Regions from separate parts of the Winogradskyella ouciana genome, predicted to be linked through region 1. Evidence: riboswitches for the same ligand, from Rfam matches in the RefSeq annotation. Region 1 holds a riboswitch; the other holds the start of a gene.
What was found. Region 1 has a riboswitch for S-adenosylmethionine ahead of ACQ65V_RS07385 (O-acetylhomoserine aminocarboxypropyltransferase/cysteine synthase family protein). Riboswitches for the same ligand answer to the same signal wherever they lie in the genome.
Positions count from the first base shown of each region.

Region 1 (8,501 bases):
AACCAATGGTTTTATCGATTTCTTCCTTGGTCAACAAGGATTGGTACTTTTGAATGTTAAGATTGTAATCTTTTATTAAACTTGAGGCGTGAGTATAGGTATTTGGCTCATTATATAATGTATCACACCAAACCACTCTAATATTTTTATCATGGCGAGACATTGTGCTCAATAATACTGCTGAATAGACACCAAAACTTGTCGTTACTATTCTATTGTCTGACAACCTCAAAGCCCATTCAACAATCTCATCAGGCGTTCTGTTTCTTAATTTTTTATTCCAAATATCTAGATCTAATCTAATCATTACTTAAGCTTTAAAATTTTAATACCATTACCCTATAGACTTAGTAGGGTAAATGCAAACATATAGATAATTAAGTGTTTTTCTGAATATTAATTTAAAAATATAGTGGGTTTAAGGATGAGACAAATCAGCCAAGCTTGTATTTCTAAAAATCTCTAAGGTATTATCCCTTACTTTAATCATTATGTTATGAACGGCACAAGCATTTTCATCTGGGCAATCATCACATTTTTCATAAAAATTCAGACTCACGCAAGGCACCATAGCTATTGGCCCCTCTAATAATCTCATTATGCTTGTCATTGGAATTTGGCTTGGATCTTTTAATAAATAATATCCACCACCTTTGCCTTTTTTTGAGCCTAAAATTCCATTTTTCTTTAAAGTGAGTAATATGCTTTCTAAAAATTTTTGAGAAATATTTTCTGCTTTGGAGATTGAAGAAATCTGAACAGGAACCCTATCTTCTTTCTTCGCTAAATGCACTAAAGCTTTTATCCCATATTTTGTTTTCTTTGAAAGCATAGTGTAAATCTAATACATTTTTATAACTCTATGATTTACACTTTTGCCAATTAAAAACTACAGTTATATCTAATTTATGCTATCATTTCTTTCTTTTTTATACTAAAAACTGGTCGTAAAAGTTTAGCCAATTGATGATATTCAATTAAAAAGGCATCATGCCCATGTATAGACTTTATCTCACCTATGGTTACGTTTTCTTTTATTGATTTTAGTTCTACAAAAGTCTTCCAGTTTTCTTCTGGTTTAAATAACAAATCTGAATTAATGGTTATTATATGAATATCTGCCGTTATGTGTTTAGCAATTGACTCAAATCTGTGTTCACCTTCACCTTGCGTAATATCTATGGTTCTTAAAATTTGATTCATCATTTTATAGGCTTTTAGATGAAATCTATTTGAAAGATTGTCTCCATGATAATTCAGCCAAGATTCTACATTAAAAAAGGTACTCATTTTTTTTGATCGCTCAAATTTCTGGGTCAATGACTCTGGTGTACGGTATAATGTCATTGCATGTCTTCTTGCGTCTTCAAGTGGTTTTGAAGAGTTATTTAGAATAGCATCTTGTATATGACAATTGGCAATAATCCAGTCCGTAGATTTCCAATCTGTAGCGATTGGGATGAGATGTTCAATTAAATAGGGTTTCAACGCTGCCAATTCCCAAGCGATACCTCCTCCAACAGAACCACCTATAACAGCATACAGTTCATTTATATTTAATCGCTCTAAACCTATCGCAAACAATTTGGCAATGTCCTTAGCCGTAAAATCCTTATAGTTATCAATTAGGTTTTCTCTAATGTCACCATAACCATTGCCGGGAATATTAAAGGCTAAAATTGTGTAATAATTAGTATCTATACATTTATTATCACCTATTAAATCATTCCACCAGCCATTTTCGCCAACCACATTTGAGTTTCCGGTAAGCGCATGATTGACTAATATTATCGGTGCAGTACCCAGAGTAACACCAAAAGTTTGATAAGACAATGAAATAGCTACAGTCTCACCATTTTTAGTTCTATAATTTGGAATATTAATATGTTTTAAGTTTCTCATGAATCTTTTTTTAAGATTAACAGATGCCCTAGTACAAGGGCATCTGTTCTAAACTAAACAACACTAAAGGCTAATCTTGAAAAACGTTATGCTGTTTTACAACAGCAAACGCTTCCTTCAAATCGGCTTTTAAATCTTCAATATTTTCTATACCCACTGATAAACGGATAAGATCTTTCGTCACACCATTGCTTTGTTGAGCTTCATCAGTCAATTGCTGATGTGTAGTACTCGCAGGATGTATAATCAGTGATTTTGTATCTCCAATGTTCGCTAAAAGTGAAAAGAGTTTTGTTGTGTCTGCAATGGTCTTTGCAGATTCATAACCACCATCGACACCAAAAGTAACCACACCACTCTGACCTTGAGGTAAATATTTTTTAGCAAGCTCATGGTATTTACTGGTTTTTAGACCTGGATAATTTACCCATGTCACTTCTGGTTGCTCTTGTAGCCACTTCGCCAACTCTAGAGCATTCTGGCTGTGCTTTTTTATACGTAATTCTAAGGTCTCTAAACCTTGAATAATCTGAAACGCATTAAACGGACTCAAAGCACCTCCATAATCTCGCAAGCCTTCTATCCTTACTTTGGCAATAAATGCAGCTTCTTCAAGAGCTTCATTATACACTAAGCCATGGTAACCAGGTGATGGTTCTGTGAATTCAGGAAACTTTCCATTAGCCCAATCAAAAGTACCTGCGTCAATGATGACTCCTCCAAGTGCTGTTCCATTACCATTGATATATTTTGTTAATGAATGAATGACAATATTTGCACCATAGTCAATTGGGTTTAGCAGATAAGGTGTTGCAACTGTATTGTCAACAATAAGAGGTACTTTGTATGTTTTTGCTTCTTTTGAAATAGCTTCAATATCCAACACATCTAATTTTGGATTCCCTAAGGATTCAATGAAAAAAGCCCTTGTATTTTCTTGAGCAGCATTGTTGAAGTTTTCTGGATCTGATGGATCTACGAAGGTGGTCGTTATTCCATGTCTCGGTAATGTTACGCTCAACAAATTATAGGTTCCGCCATACAAACTGTTGGATGCTACAATATGATCTCCAGCTTTTAACAATGTTAGCAAACTTGTTGCGATTGCCGATGTACCTGAAGCTATAACTACTGCTGCAATTCCGCCTTCTAATGCCGCTAACCGTTGTTCTAAAATATCATTTGTTGGGTTGTTGATTCTAGTATAGATATTACCCGTTTCTGCTAGAGCAAACAGATTTGCAGCATGGTCAGAATCATTGAAAACATATGCTGTGGATTGATAAATAGGAACAGCTCTGGTTCCTCCATTGTTTTGGACATCGTGTCCTGCATGCAACGCCTTTGTTGCGAATTTTTGTGTACTCATTTTTCTAAGTTTTTGAGTTAATAAATAATTAAAACAAAAGCCAAATAGACCTCGGTTAGAGGCATACTTAATAGAAAAATGTTATAAAGAAATATGCTAATTACAGATGAGTAATTAGTCTTGGGTTATCTATCTAAATTTGCAAAAAATGACTCGCAAATTCAAGTAGAATTTAGCACCTTCTTAGTAAATCTAAGGGTTGCTAAGGCTTCAATGGGTCTAATCCCTCCACCTTTCTTGATAACATTTCAGTAAGTGTTTTGAACTTTGTGAGTACAAATATTGTGTTATAAATTTTTAATTTCAAAATAAAACGGCAAGTTTTTAAATTATTTATGAAATTGACAAAATAAGCGCTTGTTTTTGAAAAATATGTAATATATGTTAAATCTATAATCATATTGATATAGATTCAATTGTAAATGAACAAACTATTTTCAAGTTTCTTATCGCTTAAACCTTTTTTATCTTAAATTTTAATCTGTACATTTGCCCAGATTAAAAAAGAGGAAAAATTTGTTCTGATTGCAACCTCAATAAAAAATGCTAAAGCAGTTAGGTTTTCAACTTCTCTAGCAACCAAGCAATCTCAATAGGTTTTTCAAGAATACATTAAAATTTAAAAGAGATTTATGCCATATTTATTTACTTCAGAAAGTGTTTCGGAAGGTCATCCAGATAAAGTAGCTGATCAAATAAGTGACGCTTTAATAGATAATTTTTTAGCTTTTGACCCAGAGTCTAAAGTGGCTTGCGAAACTTTAGTAACCACAGGACAAGTGGTGCTTGCAGGCGAAGTAAAATCCAACACCTACTTAGATGTTCAAAAAATAGCTAGAGATACCATTAATAAGATTGGCTACACCAAAAGCGAATATATGTTCGATGGCAATTCTTGTGGTGTTTTCTCAGCAATACATGAGCAATCTGAAGATATTAATCGTGGTGTGGATAGAGCTTCCAAAGATGAGCAAGGTGCTGGTGACCAAGGGATGATGTTTGGTTATGCTACAAACGAAACCGATAATTATATGCCTCTGGCTTTAGACATTTCGCACATCATTTTAAAGGAACTAGCTGAGCTTCGTAGGGAAAATAAAGACATCACCTATTTAAGACCAGATTCTAAAAGTCAAGTAACGATTGAGTATAGTGACGATAACACACCTCAACGTATTGACGCTATTGTGGTTTCTACACAGCATGACGATTTTGATTCTGATGAAGCCATGCTCGCTAAAATCAGAAAAGACATTGTAGAAATCCTCATCCCAAGAGTAGTAGCAAAAGTACCTAATCATATTAAACCGTTATTCACTGATGATATTAAGTACCATATTAATCCTACCGGAAAATTCGTCATCGGTGGACCACATGGAGATACTGGTCTAACAGGAAGAAAAATTATTGTAGATACTTATGGTGGTAAAGGCGCCCATGGCGGAGGAGCTTTTTCTGGTAAAGACCCAAGTAAAGTAGATCGAAGTGCTGCTTATGCCACAAGACATATTGCAAAAAATCTGGTCGCAGCCGGACTTTGTGAAGAAATTTTAGTGCAAGTATCCTACGCAATTGGAGTTGTTGAGCCCATGGGAATTTTTGTAGATACCTATGGTACGTGTCCATTTAACTTAACAGATGGTGAAATCGCTGAAAAAGTATCTGAAATATTTGATATGCGACCTGCTGCTATTGAAAAACGTTTAAAATTACGTCAACCAATGTACAGTGAGACAGCTGCTTATGGCCACATGGGACGACAACATAAGACCGTAACCAAAACATTTGAGCAGCCTTATGGTGAGCCTGTTTCACTTGATGTAGAGTTATTTACATGGGAAAAACTAGATTATGTTGATAAAGTTAAAGCAGCTTTTAAGATATAATACTTATTCCTTTTATTATATATTAAACCCTCTTGAAATTTATCTTGAGGGTTTCTTTTTATCGAAAACATGCTATTTAAGGTAGGAATTTATACTTTCTATCTGTTTTATACCAAACAAACACATAAAACTCAATTAAATCAACACATTATGATCAACATTAAAAAATTCCCAAATCTTATTTTAATGCTTTTCTTTTCGTTACTCACCATCATATCTTGTCAAAAAGATGATGGTCCAGGAGGTGGCGGACCACAAGAAAACATTCCAGACACTTTTTCAGAATATTTTGGCAACTCAGTTTCACGAAATTTTCTTGGTAACGTTATAGACACTAATAAAAACCCTATTGAAGGAGTTACCATAACCATTGGTAACCAAACCGCTCTAACAGACAGCAATGGCGTTTTTATATTGAACAACGCAACAGTTAACGAACGTTTTGGTTATATAAAAGCTGAAAAAACAGGTTACATTCATGGCTCTAGAAGTGTTGTCCCTTCCAATGGTACTAACAAGGTTACCATTATGTTACTAGAAGCCACAGTAGTTGGCACTGTGAGTAGTGGTACACCTGAAACTGTAACCGCCAACGATGGTAGTTCAGTAAGCTTTGACGGTAATTTCACAAAAGAAGACGGTTCTCCCTATTCTGGTTCTGTAGATGTCATTATGCATCATTTAGACCCAGCAGATGAGGATATGCCAATGCAAATGCCAGGCATGCTCTATGCTGAAAATGAAGAAGGTGCCGAACGTATGTTACAAACTTTAGGAATGTTGGCTGTAGAACTAAGCGGCTCTGGTGGTGAGGATTTAAATTTAGCCGAAGGTTCTACTTCTGAAATTAAAATTCCTGTAGATGCCAGTTTAATGGGAATTGCACCAGCAACTATACCACTTTGGTATTTTGATGAAGTTAACGGTTACTGGAAAGAAGAAGGTGTCGCTACATTACAGGGCAATATGTATGTTGGTACAGTATCGCATTTTTCATTTTGGAATTGTGATATACCAGCCGAAGCCATCACACTCTGTGTTACCGTAACAGATGAAGACAACAACACACTTAACAATTTATACGTCACCATTACAAGTGCAACATTTGGCACAAGAGGTGGTTATGCCAATGATAATGGTGAGGTTTGTGGTTTTGTCCCTAGCGATGAAAGTTTAGTTCTTAATGTTTATAATTATAATGTATGTGGCGAAAATGCCTTACATACCGAAACTGTTGGGCCTTTTAGTTCAGATTCAAACATTACGGTTATTGTACCCGATAATCCTGATATTATCCAGGAAACGGTTGTTGGTACATTTAACACCTGTGATGATAACGCAGTAACGGATGGCTATGTACAAGTGACTTATGGTAACCAGTCGTTTACAGATGCAGTAACTGACGGAACTTTTGAAGTTAACCTTTTAAGATGTAACGAGAATAACGAGTTTACCATTAAAGGAAGCGATTACGTTAACTTACAAACTACGGACAGCATTAGCTATACCTTTACGACACCTTTAACCGATATTGGTGTGATTACAGCGTGTAATTCGATTACAGAATTTATTCAATATACCATCGATGGAGAAACCGCATTTTTTATCTCTGACAATATCACTGCTAACTTTTATACAGACAGCCCTAACACAAATGGACCATCATTGGATATTTATGGCAATGGCGATGGGCAAACCACATGTTTCTATTTATTTAGTAGGCTAGATGAAACATCCTATGAAGGTACGTATGATAACCTAGATTGGAATGACATCAATGACACAGGATTTAACATTTCAGAATGTATTGGCATAGCTAATACCAATAACAATATTATTTACAACCTTACCACTTTAGGCGACGTAGGAGAATATATTGACATCAATTTTAGTGGCTCTTATGAAGATGGGAATGGAGGTTCCCATACCATAACTGGTACCATACATGTACTAAGGGATAACTAAATAAATTTTTTTAGTCAAGAAAGTCTTCAGGATTATGTTAAATAACCTGAAGGCTTTTTTATTTGTGAGAATTTTAACACAACTATTTTAAGCTTTCTGTATCTTAGTTTTAGAAACTATCATCAATCATCAATCAAAAAATGAAATCAGTTCTATCCATATGGCTGGTGCTATTTATCTGTTTTCTCAATACAACTTCCTGTAGGGAGAATACAGATAAAACCAACCAAAACAATACCATAAACACCTTTGCTGACTATTTAGGCGAACCAATTAAAATTGACCTAAAGGGTAAAGTTATGGACCTTAACAATACTCCACTGGATAGTGTTTTGGTTGTTGCCGGAAACAAGTCTGCCACAACCGATGAATATGGTAATTTTACAATTAATAATGTATCGGCACACCAAGAATTTGTAGCTCTAGAAGCTCAAAGAAAAGATTACAAAAATACAATGGTAACCCTTGCCCCTAAAAAAGATACAAGTGCAGTAAACATAATACTTCTCAAGGCTACAGAACCGTGTTTGTTTTGGTTTTGTAAACACAATCACAACTTACCCAATACCATTGATTAAGAAAAATTAATACGATTTTTCACGCAACCTTTTGGTGGTTTTTACATCTAAAAGATAAAACCAACAACCAATCACTATGAAATCATCAACAATTATCTTTTCATTTTTATTCACTTTTCTTCTAGTATTTTCTTCTTGCCAGAAAGATGATGGCAGTTTTAGAGACGGAGAGCAACAAGGGAATATTCCGGATACCTTTTCACAATATTTTGGCAATACCATTAATAGGGATTTTCTCGGAACTATAGTCAATAAAAATAATCTTCCCTTACAAGGTGTTACAATAACCATAGGCAATGAGACTGCCCAAACCGACAGCAATGGTGTTTTTATTATTAAAGATGCTGAAGTTAATAAGCGTTTCGGCTATATAAAAGCTGAAAAAGCAGGATACATTCATGGTTCTAGAAGTGTTGTCCCATCTGAGGGCACTAACAAAGTAGAGATTATGTTGCTCGAAGCTACTCCTATTGCCACAATAAGCAGTGGTACTGCCGAAACGGTGTCTTTATCTAATGGCAGTTCCGTAAGTTTTGATGGCAATTTTATTAAGGAAGATGGCTCAAATTATGAAGGCAGTGTAAATGTAATTATGCACCACTTAGATCCTGTTGACGAAGATATGCCAATGCAAATGCCAGGCATGCTTTATGCTGAAAATGAAGATGGAGCTGAGCGCATGCTGCAAACTTTAGGAATGCTTGCTGTAGAATTACGAGGTTCTGGTGGTGAAGATTTAAATTTAGCCGAAGGCTCAACCTCTGAAATTAAAATCCCTGTGGATGCCAGTTTAATGGGAAT
Region 1 is NZ_OZ260095.1:1,700,458-1,708,958, reverse strand. Features, by position in the region: gene ACQ65V_RS07400 (phosphoadenosine phosphosulfate reductase family protein) at 1-307, opposite strand, end outside; gene ACQ65V_RS07395 (RrF2 family transcriptional regulator) at 419-832, opposite strand; gene ACQ65V_RS07390 (alpha/beta fold hydrolase) at 907-1,902, opposite strand; gene ACQ65V_RS07385 (O-acetylhomoserine aminocarboxypropyltransferase/cysteine synthase family protein) at 1,973-3,271, opposite strand; SAM riboswitch class I at 3,394-3,518, opposite strand; gene metK (methionine adenosyltransferase) at 3,904-5,157, shown strand; gene ACQ65V_RS07375 (hypothetical protein) at 5,308-7,122, shown strand; gene ACQ65V_RS07370 (carboxypeptidase-like regulatory domain-containing protein) at 7,263-7,700, shown strand; gene ACQ65V_RS07365 (hypothetical protein) at 7,777-8,501, shown strand, end outside.

Region 2 (8,501 bases), 280 kb from region 1:
TCGCAAATTTCCCATTTTTCGTAGTTAACTCCAGAGAATTCAGAGTAGTCTTTTACACGTATAGGATATAAATGGCAAGACACAGGTTTTTTCCAATCAACCTCGCCTTGATTGTATGCTTCTTCAATAGCGCAAAGAGCCGTGTTTTTTTCATCAAAAATCACATAAGCACATTCTGCTCCATTAATCAATGGTGTTTCCAGCTCTCCATAATCTGTTTTTACGGAAGTGCCCTGAGCCTCTATGACTTCTATGCCTTCTTTTCTAAGGAATGGTTTTACTTTTGGATAAATGTCTTCTAAGATTTTGACTTCTGCTTCCTCAAGAGGTGCACCTGCATCTCCATCAACACAACAAGCACCTTTGCAAGCAGAAAGGTTGCAGACAAAGTCCTTCTGTATTATATCTTCTGAAACGATTGTTTTTCCTAGCTGAAACATGCCGCAAAAATAGTTAAAGTTTACTGTAATTTAATATTGAAAATCAGTAATTAAGTCGCACCTTTGCGGCGAATTTTAGAATTAAATGTCATGGAGTTAAATTTTAAAGAGATTTTTACAGCGTTTATGGTACTTTTCGCGGTAATTGATATTATCGGAAACGTTCCAATTATCATCGATTTACGTAAAAAAGTTGGTCATATTCAGAGTGAAAAGGCGTCACTTATCGCTGGTGTGATAATGATTATTTTTCTGTTTGTTGGAAAGAGTTTACTCAACCTCATTGGTATTGATGTTAATTCTTTTGCCGTAGCTGGTGCCTTTGTTATCTTTTTTATAGCCCTAGAAATGGTTTTGGGCATTACATTATACAAAGACGAAGAGCATAATGCATTGACAGCTTCGGTTTTTCCTTTGGCATTTCCTTTAATCGCTGGCCCAGGAAGTCTAACAACCTTACTATCCTTACGTGCAGAATTTGCAATTGAAAATATTATTGTTGCCGTAATTTGCAACGTCATTTTTATATATATTGTATTGAAAACGTCGGCAAAAATTGAAAGAATATTAGGTGCAAACGGTATTAAGATTATAAGAAAAGTTTTTGGTGTAATTTTGTTGGCAATAGCAGTGAAACTTTTTGCTGCAAATATTAAAGCATTATTGGTTTAAAAACTAAACTATGAAAGTATTTACTTGGATAATAACCATTCTTGCATTAGGACTAATTATTTTTAATGCTACAAAACTAGATTTTGAGGCACCTTTTGAAGGAGAAAGCTACACAGCTGTTCTTACTATTATAGCTTCATTATGTGCTGTAATTTTACTTCAAATTCTTAGAATTTCTAAGAAAATTGAAACCCTAAGTAAGAAACATAAATGAATTTTGATGTTTTAATCATAGGAGGTGGAGCAGCGGGTTTGTCTTGCGCATTGGTTTTAGGTTCGGCAAAAGAAAAGGCCTTTGCTAAAGATAAGTCTATTGGTATAATAGCCCATCAAAAAGCGTCGCACTTACAAAATGCGCTTTTCAAGAATGTGTTAGGATTACAACCTGGCACTTTGGGTAAGGATATCTTAGAAAGCGGAAAGGAACAGCTCAAAGAGCTATATCCTCATATATCCCAAATTGAAAAGGAGAAAGTAACGCAAATAGAGAAACTTTCAGGTGGATTTAAAGTCATTACCAATAAAGGCATTTATCATTCAAAAATTGTTGTTGTTGCGGTTGGTTATACAAATCTTATGACCATAAAAGGCCTTGAAGATTATATTGAACCTCATCCTAGAACAAAACCTGAAAAAAATAGAATCTGGTTAAAAAACACTGATCATTTAATTGAAGAAAACCTTTATGTTGCTGGTACCTTGGCTGGTTGGAGAAGTCAATTTTCAATGGCTTGTGGAAGCGGATCGCATGTTGCTACAGATATTCTAACACTTTGGAATGATGGGCAGCACACTAAAGTGCATGATAAGATTACTGCTTAAAATTTGGGTATTCTGTACTTAAGAGTATCACCTCCTGTACCATTACATCTTCTTTATTAAGGATTTCTTCAAAAGCATTGTCATCATACAATTGCCTTGCTAAAGTAGCTTTAATCAATCGTCTGATTTCGTCGTTATAAGCAACAAAGGTTAAATTTGTGCCTTCTCTTCGGTTAACAAATTCCTGAAAGCGAACAACAATATCATCACTCACTTCAAAATTATTAATGAAATCATATTTAGTAACGTGGTCGTATGCATTTCTATCCTTATCCAATTCTTCAAAAACAAAATAACCAAAATGCCCTCTTCTACGTAAATAGTTTATGGTTTCGTTATCAAACGAACGGTCAACAGGTACAAAAACATCTGGTATAATACCGCCGCCTCCATAAACAATCTTACCCTTTGGTGTTGTAAATTTTAAGGAATCATCTACTTTAATACTCTCCTCGTCAGCCAGCTCACCAGTTCTAAGGCGTTTGTAATAATCGTTGTAATAGGATCTATTGTCACCATTGGTATAAGGTCGTTGTATTGATCGACCTGTTGGAGTATAATATCTTGAAACCGTTAAACGTACCGCACTACCATCACCCAATGCCATTTCACGTTGTACCAAACCTTTGCCATAAGATCGACGTCCTATAATAATACCTTTGTCATTATCCTGAAGTGCACCAGCTATAACCTCACTTGCCGAGGCTGAGTTCTCATTGATTAGAATATAAATCTCACCATCCTCAAAATCACCTCTGCGTGTGGCATAAGTACGCTCTTCCTTTCCTTTTTTATCTCTGGTAAACAAAATAAGCTTATCGTCCTCCAAAAATTCATCAGCAATTTGTTCTGCAATTCCCAAAAATCCTCCTGGATTATCCCTCAAATCTAGGGCTAATTTGGTTGCACCTTGTTCCTGTAGTTCTTCTAAAGCCGATTTAAATTCTTTAAAACTAGATTCTGCAAAACGGTTCATTTTGATGTAACCTAATTCATCAGTTAACATGTAAGCCGCTTCAATGCTTTTAATTGGAATATCTTTTCGTCTTACATCAAATTCAAGTAATTTACCCTCGCTCTTTCTATAAACCGTAAGTTTAACTTTTGTGTTTTTATCGCCTTTAAGTTTTTTTGAAATAAAATCGCTCGTAATATCCTTTCCGAAAATAGTGTCGCCATCTGCCATTAATATGCGGTCACCGCCTAAAATTCCGGCACGTTCACTCGGGCCATCTTCTGTAGGTTTTACAACTGCAATGGTATCTCTATATGGATAGTAGTTAATCCCGATACCGACAAAATCACCTTTCATGTTTTCGGTTATTCGCTGTAAATCTTCTTTTGGAATGTAGGTAGAATGTGGATCTAGATTATCTAAAATACCGTTAACGGTTACATCCACTATGCTATCCGTATCAACTTCATCTACATACTCATAATCTATGTAATCTATTAATCGGTTGAGCTTGTCTTTTTTACTATTGGTAGTAAAAAGATTATCAGAAGTGTCAGTAAAATTCAACTTACCACCAATGACAACACCTGTTGCTATTGCAACACCGATGATAAGTGGTATGTATTTATTTTTTGTTGCCATTAGGCTTTTAAATCTTCAATATGCTCTAATTCTATTCCGGCTTTTCTTAAAAATTGCAGTCCAGAATCATCTTTATAACCTTCTTGATACACTACACGAATTATGCCAGCCTGATGAATCAACTTACTACATTCCTTGCATGGTGATAACGTAATATATAATGTTGCTCCTTTACAAGATTGTGTTGAGGATGCTACTTTTAAAATAGCATTGGCCTCAGCATGTAGCACATACCACTTGGTATAGCCTTCCTCATCTTCGCAATAATTCTCAAAGCCTGTTGGCGTGCCATTATAGCCATCAGAAATAATCATTCTATCTTTTACAATCAGCGCACCAACCTGTTTGCGCTTACAATGAGAGAGCTTTCCCCACTCTTGTGCAATTCTTAAATAGGCCTTATCGTAACGTAATTGTTTTTCCTTGGACATTAAGCATTAATGTAAGTAACGAATATAAAAGGTTAGAATTGTATAAACAATTTACTTGCCGTTAAAGTTTTATCAATTATGAAGCGTTTAACAAATCACTACCTATTATCATTGGGATCACCAATCCAATAACAATAGCAGAAAGGACCATGACCCAATCTCTACGCGAAAATCTAAAGATAGTTTGAAACAAGAACCCTAAAAATAAGATAATGAAAACCACAATGATTTGAGCTATCTCTATACCAATGGCAAACTCAATAAGAAATGCCAAAGAGCCATCGTCTAACATCTTTGCTTCACGTGCAAAACCTAATCCGTGAATAAGTCCGAAAAAAAGCGTGGTAATAAAAAGCACACTAATTTTATTGTTTCGTTCTTTTTTGCCTGCGGTAAATACATTATAAATAGCCGCTATTAAAATGGTTATCGGTATTAAAAATTCTACCAATTTGCTGTTAACGGTAACAACATCATAGGCACCTAGAAATAGAGAAACTGTATGGCCTACTGTAAAGAGTGTCACCAAAACCAAAACACGTTTCCAGTCCTTAAACACATAAGGCACAGCTAATACCATCAAAAAAAGCACATGGTCGTAGCCATTAATATCTAAAATATGGTTAATGCCTATTTTAACATTAAACCAGAAGTTTTCTAACATAATTAATTCATTTGGGATAGTCCAAAGTTACGATTAAAATGCAATATGCTCTAGTTAAAATAAAGTGAATAAAATTTGCTTATTGATAATTTCTTTCGGAATATTGTGTACACAAAGTTCAATTAACTTATTGAGATGTTATCAAGAAAGGTGGAGGGATTAGACCCTATGAAACCTTAGCAACCCTTAAACTTATTAAGAAGGTGCTAAATTCTACTGTTTATAGCGAATCATTTCTCGCAAATTCGGATAGATAACCCAAACGAAATTACACATCTGTAATTCCCTATTTTCTTATAACATTTTTCTATTAAGTACACCTTTACGGTGGAATTGACTTTTGGTTTTACCAAAAAAACAACTATGACCAAACGCAATAGTAAAGTAGAAATCGAATTGTTAAAACGAATATTAGTCCTCGATGGAGCCATGGGAACCATGCTTCAGCAGTATAATTTCTCAGAAGAAGATTTTAGAGGCGAACGTTTTAAGGATTACCCTTCGCCACTAAAAGGCAACAACGATTTGTTATCCATAACACAACCAAAAGCCATAGCAGAAGTACATGCTAAATACTTTGAAGCTGGTGCAGACATCGTTGAAACCAACACATTTTCTGGTACAACAATCGCCATGGCAGATTACGATATGGAAGATTTGGTGTACGAACTCAATTTTGAATCCGCCAAAATCGCTAAACAAGTTGCAGAAGAATTCACAAAAGCCAACCCAGAAAAACCACGTTTTGTGGCAGGTAGTATTGGTCCAACCAATAAAACCGCAAGTTTATCACCAGACGTTAACCGACCAGAGTACAGAGCGATTACTTTTAACGAATTACGAATTGCCTACAAACAACAAGTTGAAGCCTTAATTGATGGTGGTGTTGATATCCTTTTAGTTGAAACTATTTTTGACACGCTTAATGCCAAAGCAGCTTTATTCGCTATTGAAGAAGTTAAGGAAGAACGAAACATAGACATTCCGATTATGGTTTCAGGAACGATTACAGATGCTTCGGGTAGAACTTTATCTGGTCAAACGGTTGAAGCTTTTTTAACGTCAATTTCGCATATTCCATTATTGAGTGTAGGTTTTAATTGCGCACTTGGTGCAGAACAGTTGAAACCATATTTACAAAGGCTTTCTAACGAAACTGAATTTTTTACCTCAGCACATCCCAACGCAGGCTTACCAAATGCTTTTGGCGAATATGATGAATCACCAAAACAGATGCAAGGCTTTATTGAAGACTATCTTAAGGATGGCCTCATCAATATAATTGGTGGTTGTTGTGGCACAAGTCCAGACCACATCAAAGCTATTGCTGAAGTTGCTCAGAAATACGAACCAAGATTAATTCAAGAATTTGCATAATGGCAGAAAGTGACTGTAAGAAATATTTAACCTTATCTGGATTAGAACCACTGGTTGTAACTCCAGAAAGCAATTTTATAAATGTAGGAGAGCGAACAAACGTAACTGGATCCCGAAAATTTTTACGTTTAATAAAAGAAGAAAAATACGATGAAGCCCTTGATGTTGCTAGAGATCAGGTAGAAGGTGGCGCGCAGATTCTAGATGTTAACATGGATGAAGGTATGCTCGACGGAGTGCATGCCATGACGACCTTTTTAAACCTCATCGCATCTGAACCAGATATTTCTAGAATCCCATTAATGATCGATAGCTCTAAATGGGAAATTATCGAAGCTGGTTTGCAAGTCGCACAAGGAAAATGTGTGGTCAACTCTATAAGTTTAAAAGAAGGCGAAGCCGAATTTAAGCGTCAAGCAAAATTGGTAAAACGCTACGGAGCTGCTGTCATTGTCATGGCTTTTGATGAAGATGGACAAGCAGACACTTACGACAGACGAATTGAAATCTGTAAACGCTCGTACCATATTTTAGTAAACGAGCTAAACTTTCCACCTCAAGATATTATTTTCGACCCTAATATTTTTCCTGTGGCAACAGGTATGGATGAGCATCGTAGAAATGCCATAGACTTTTTTGAAGCCATAAAATGGATTCGTGAAAATTTACCTTATGCCAATGTTTCTGGTGGAGTGAGTAACGTCTCATTTTCTTTTAGAGGAAACAATGTGGTTAGGGAAGCCATGCACTCATCATTTTTATACCATGCCATTAAAAACGGAATGAATTTAGGTATCGTTAACCCAACCATGCTTGAAATTTATGATGAAATAGACAAAGAGTTATTAGAACTAGTTGAAGATGTGCTATTCGATAGACGCGATGATGCAACAGAACGCTTATTGGATTTTGCGGAAGAACTTAAGGCAAAAGGTTCCACCTCTACAAGTAAAGATGCAGCAGTACAGGAATGGAGAAACGATCCTCTACAAGATAGAATCACGCATGCTTTGGTAAAAGGTATTGATGCCTTTATCATAGAAGATGTTGAAGAAGCACGATTGGCATCTAAAAAACCAATTGATGTGATAGAAGGTCATTTAATGATTGGTATGAATATGGTAGGAGATTTATTTGGTAGCGGAAAAATGTTTTTACCACAAGTGGTGAAATCGGCACGTGTGATGAAAAAAGCGGTTGCATATTTACAGCCGTTTATTGAAGAAGCAAAAAAAGCCCCTAAATCCCCTAAGGGGACTTTTTTCTGGAAAACTGCAGATCCTTTGTTGTACGGTTTGATGAAAGAACATGCCAAAACAATGAGGAATAAACCAACAGAAGCAGAAGCTTTGCTATGGGATGTTTTGAGTAACAAAAAATTAGATAATCATAAATTTAGAAGACAACATATTGTCGGGAGTTATATCGCAGATTTTATTTGTTTAAAAAAAGGGTTAATTGTCGAAATTGATGGGCTAATACATCAATTACCTGAAAATAAAGCTTCAGATGAAGAACGAACAAAATGGCTAAACGAACAAGGTTATAGAGTAGTTAGATTTACAAATGATGAAGTTTTATCAAATCTTGATGATGTACTAGAAAGATTAAAAGAAGCGCTAAAAGTTTCCCCTTTGGGGACGGAAGGGGTCAGATATGCAGGCAAAATTTTAATGGCTACCGTAAAAGGTGATGTTCATGACATTGGCAAAAACATAGTTAGTGTGGTTTTAGGCTGCAATAATTACGAGATTGTAGATTTAGGAGTTATGGTACCACCTGAAAAAATCATTGAAACTGCAAAACGAGAAAACGTAGATGTCATTGGTTTGAGTGGTTTAATTACCCCATCGTTAGATGAAATGGTCTATGTCTCAAAAGCCATGGAAAAGGAGCAATTGAATATCCCACTTATTATTGGTGGCGCTACAACATCTAGAGCACATTCTGCAGTAAAAATTGCACCACATTACAGCAATACGGTTGTTCATATTAATGATGCATCAAGAGCTGTAACGGTTGTTGGTAACTTGCTTCAGGAAAACAATCAAGTTTTTAAAAATCAAATTCGTGAAGAGTATGATTTGTTTCGTGAGCAATTTATGAAACGAGGCAAAAAGAAAGAATATCTTTCTATTGAAGACGCTAGGAAAAATAAATTTAAAATCGACTGGAACACTTCTGAAATTGTAAAACCACAACAATTGGGAGTTCAGGTTATAGAAGATTTTGATATTACAAAACTTGAAGATTTTATCGATTGGACACCATTTTTTAGAAGTTGGGATTTGCATGGTAAATATCCAGCGATTTTAACTGATGCTATTGTTGGAGAACAAGCCAAAGAATTATTTACTGATGCTCAAGTTTTACTCAAACGTATTTTTGATGAAAAGCTTTTGAAGGCCAAAGCCGTATTTGGAGTGTTTCCTGCAAATACTGTAAATGATGATGATATTGAAATAGATGTATCCCAATGTCACACTGAGCACAGTCAA
Region 2 is NZ_OZ260095.1:1,416,489-1,424,989, reverse strand. Features, by position in the region: gene ACQ65V_RS06310 (DUF3109 family protein) at 1-440, opposite strand, end outside; gene ACQ65V_RS06305 (MarC family protein) at 531-1,112, shown strand; gene ACQ65V_RS06300 (hypothetical protein) at 1,123-1,326, shown strand; gene ACQ65V_RS06295 (FAD-dependent oxidoreductase) at 1,323-1,934, shown strand; gene ACQ65V_RS06290 (S41 family peptidase) at 1,924-3,531, opposite strand; gene ACQ65V_RS06285 (deoxycytidylate deaminase) at 3,531-3,962, opposite strand; gene ACQ65V_RS06280 (HupE/UreJ family protein) at 4,039-4,626, opposite strand; SAM riboswitch class I at 4,762-4,886, shown strand; gene ACQ65V_RS06275 (homocysteine S-methyltransferase family protein) at 4,990-6,003, shown strand; partial or broken gene ACQ65V_RS06270 (dihydropteroate synthase) at 6,003-6,794, shown strand; gene ACQ65V_RS06265 (vitamin B12 dependent-methionine synthase activation domain-containing protein) at 7,002-8,501, shown strand, end outside.
Region 2: another riboswitch for S-adenosylmethionine. It lies ahead of ACQ65V_RS06275 (homocysteine S-methyltransferase family protein); the one in region 1 lies ahead of ACQ65V_RS07385 (O-acetylhomoserine aminocarboxypropyltransferase/cysteine synthase family protein).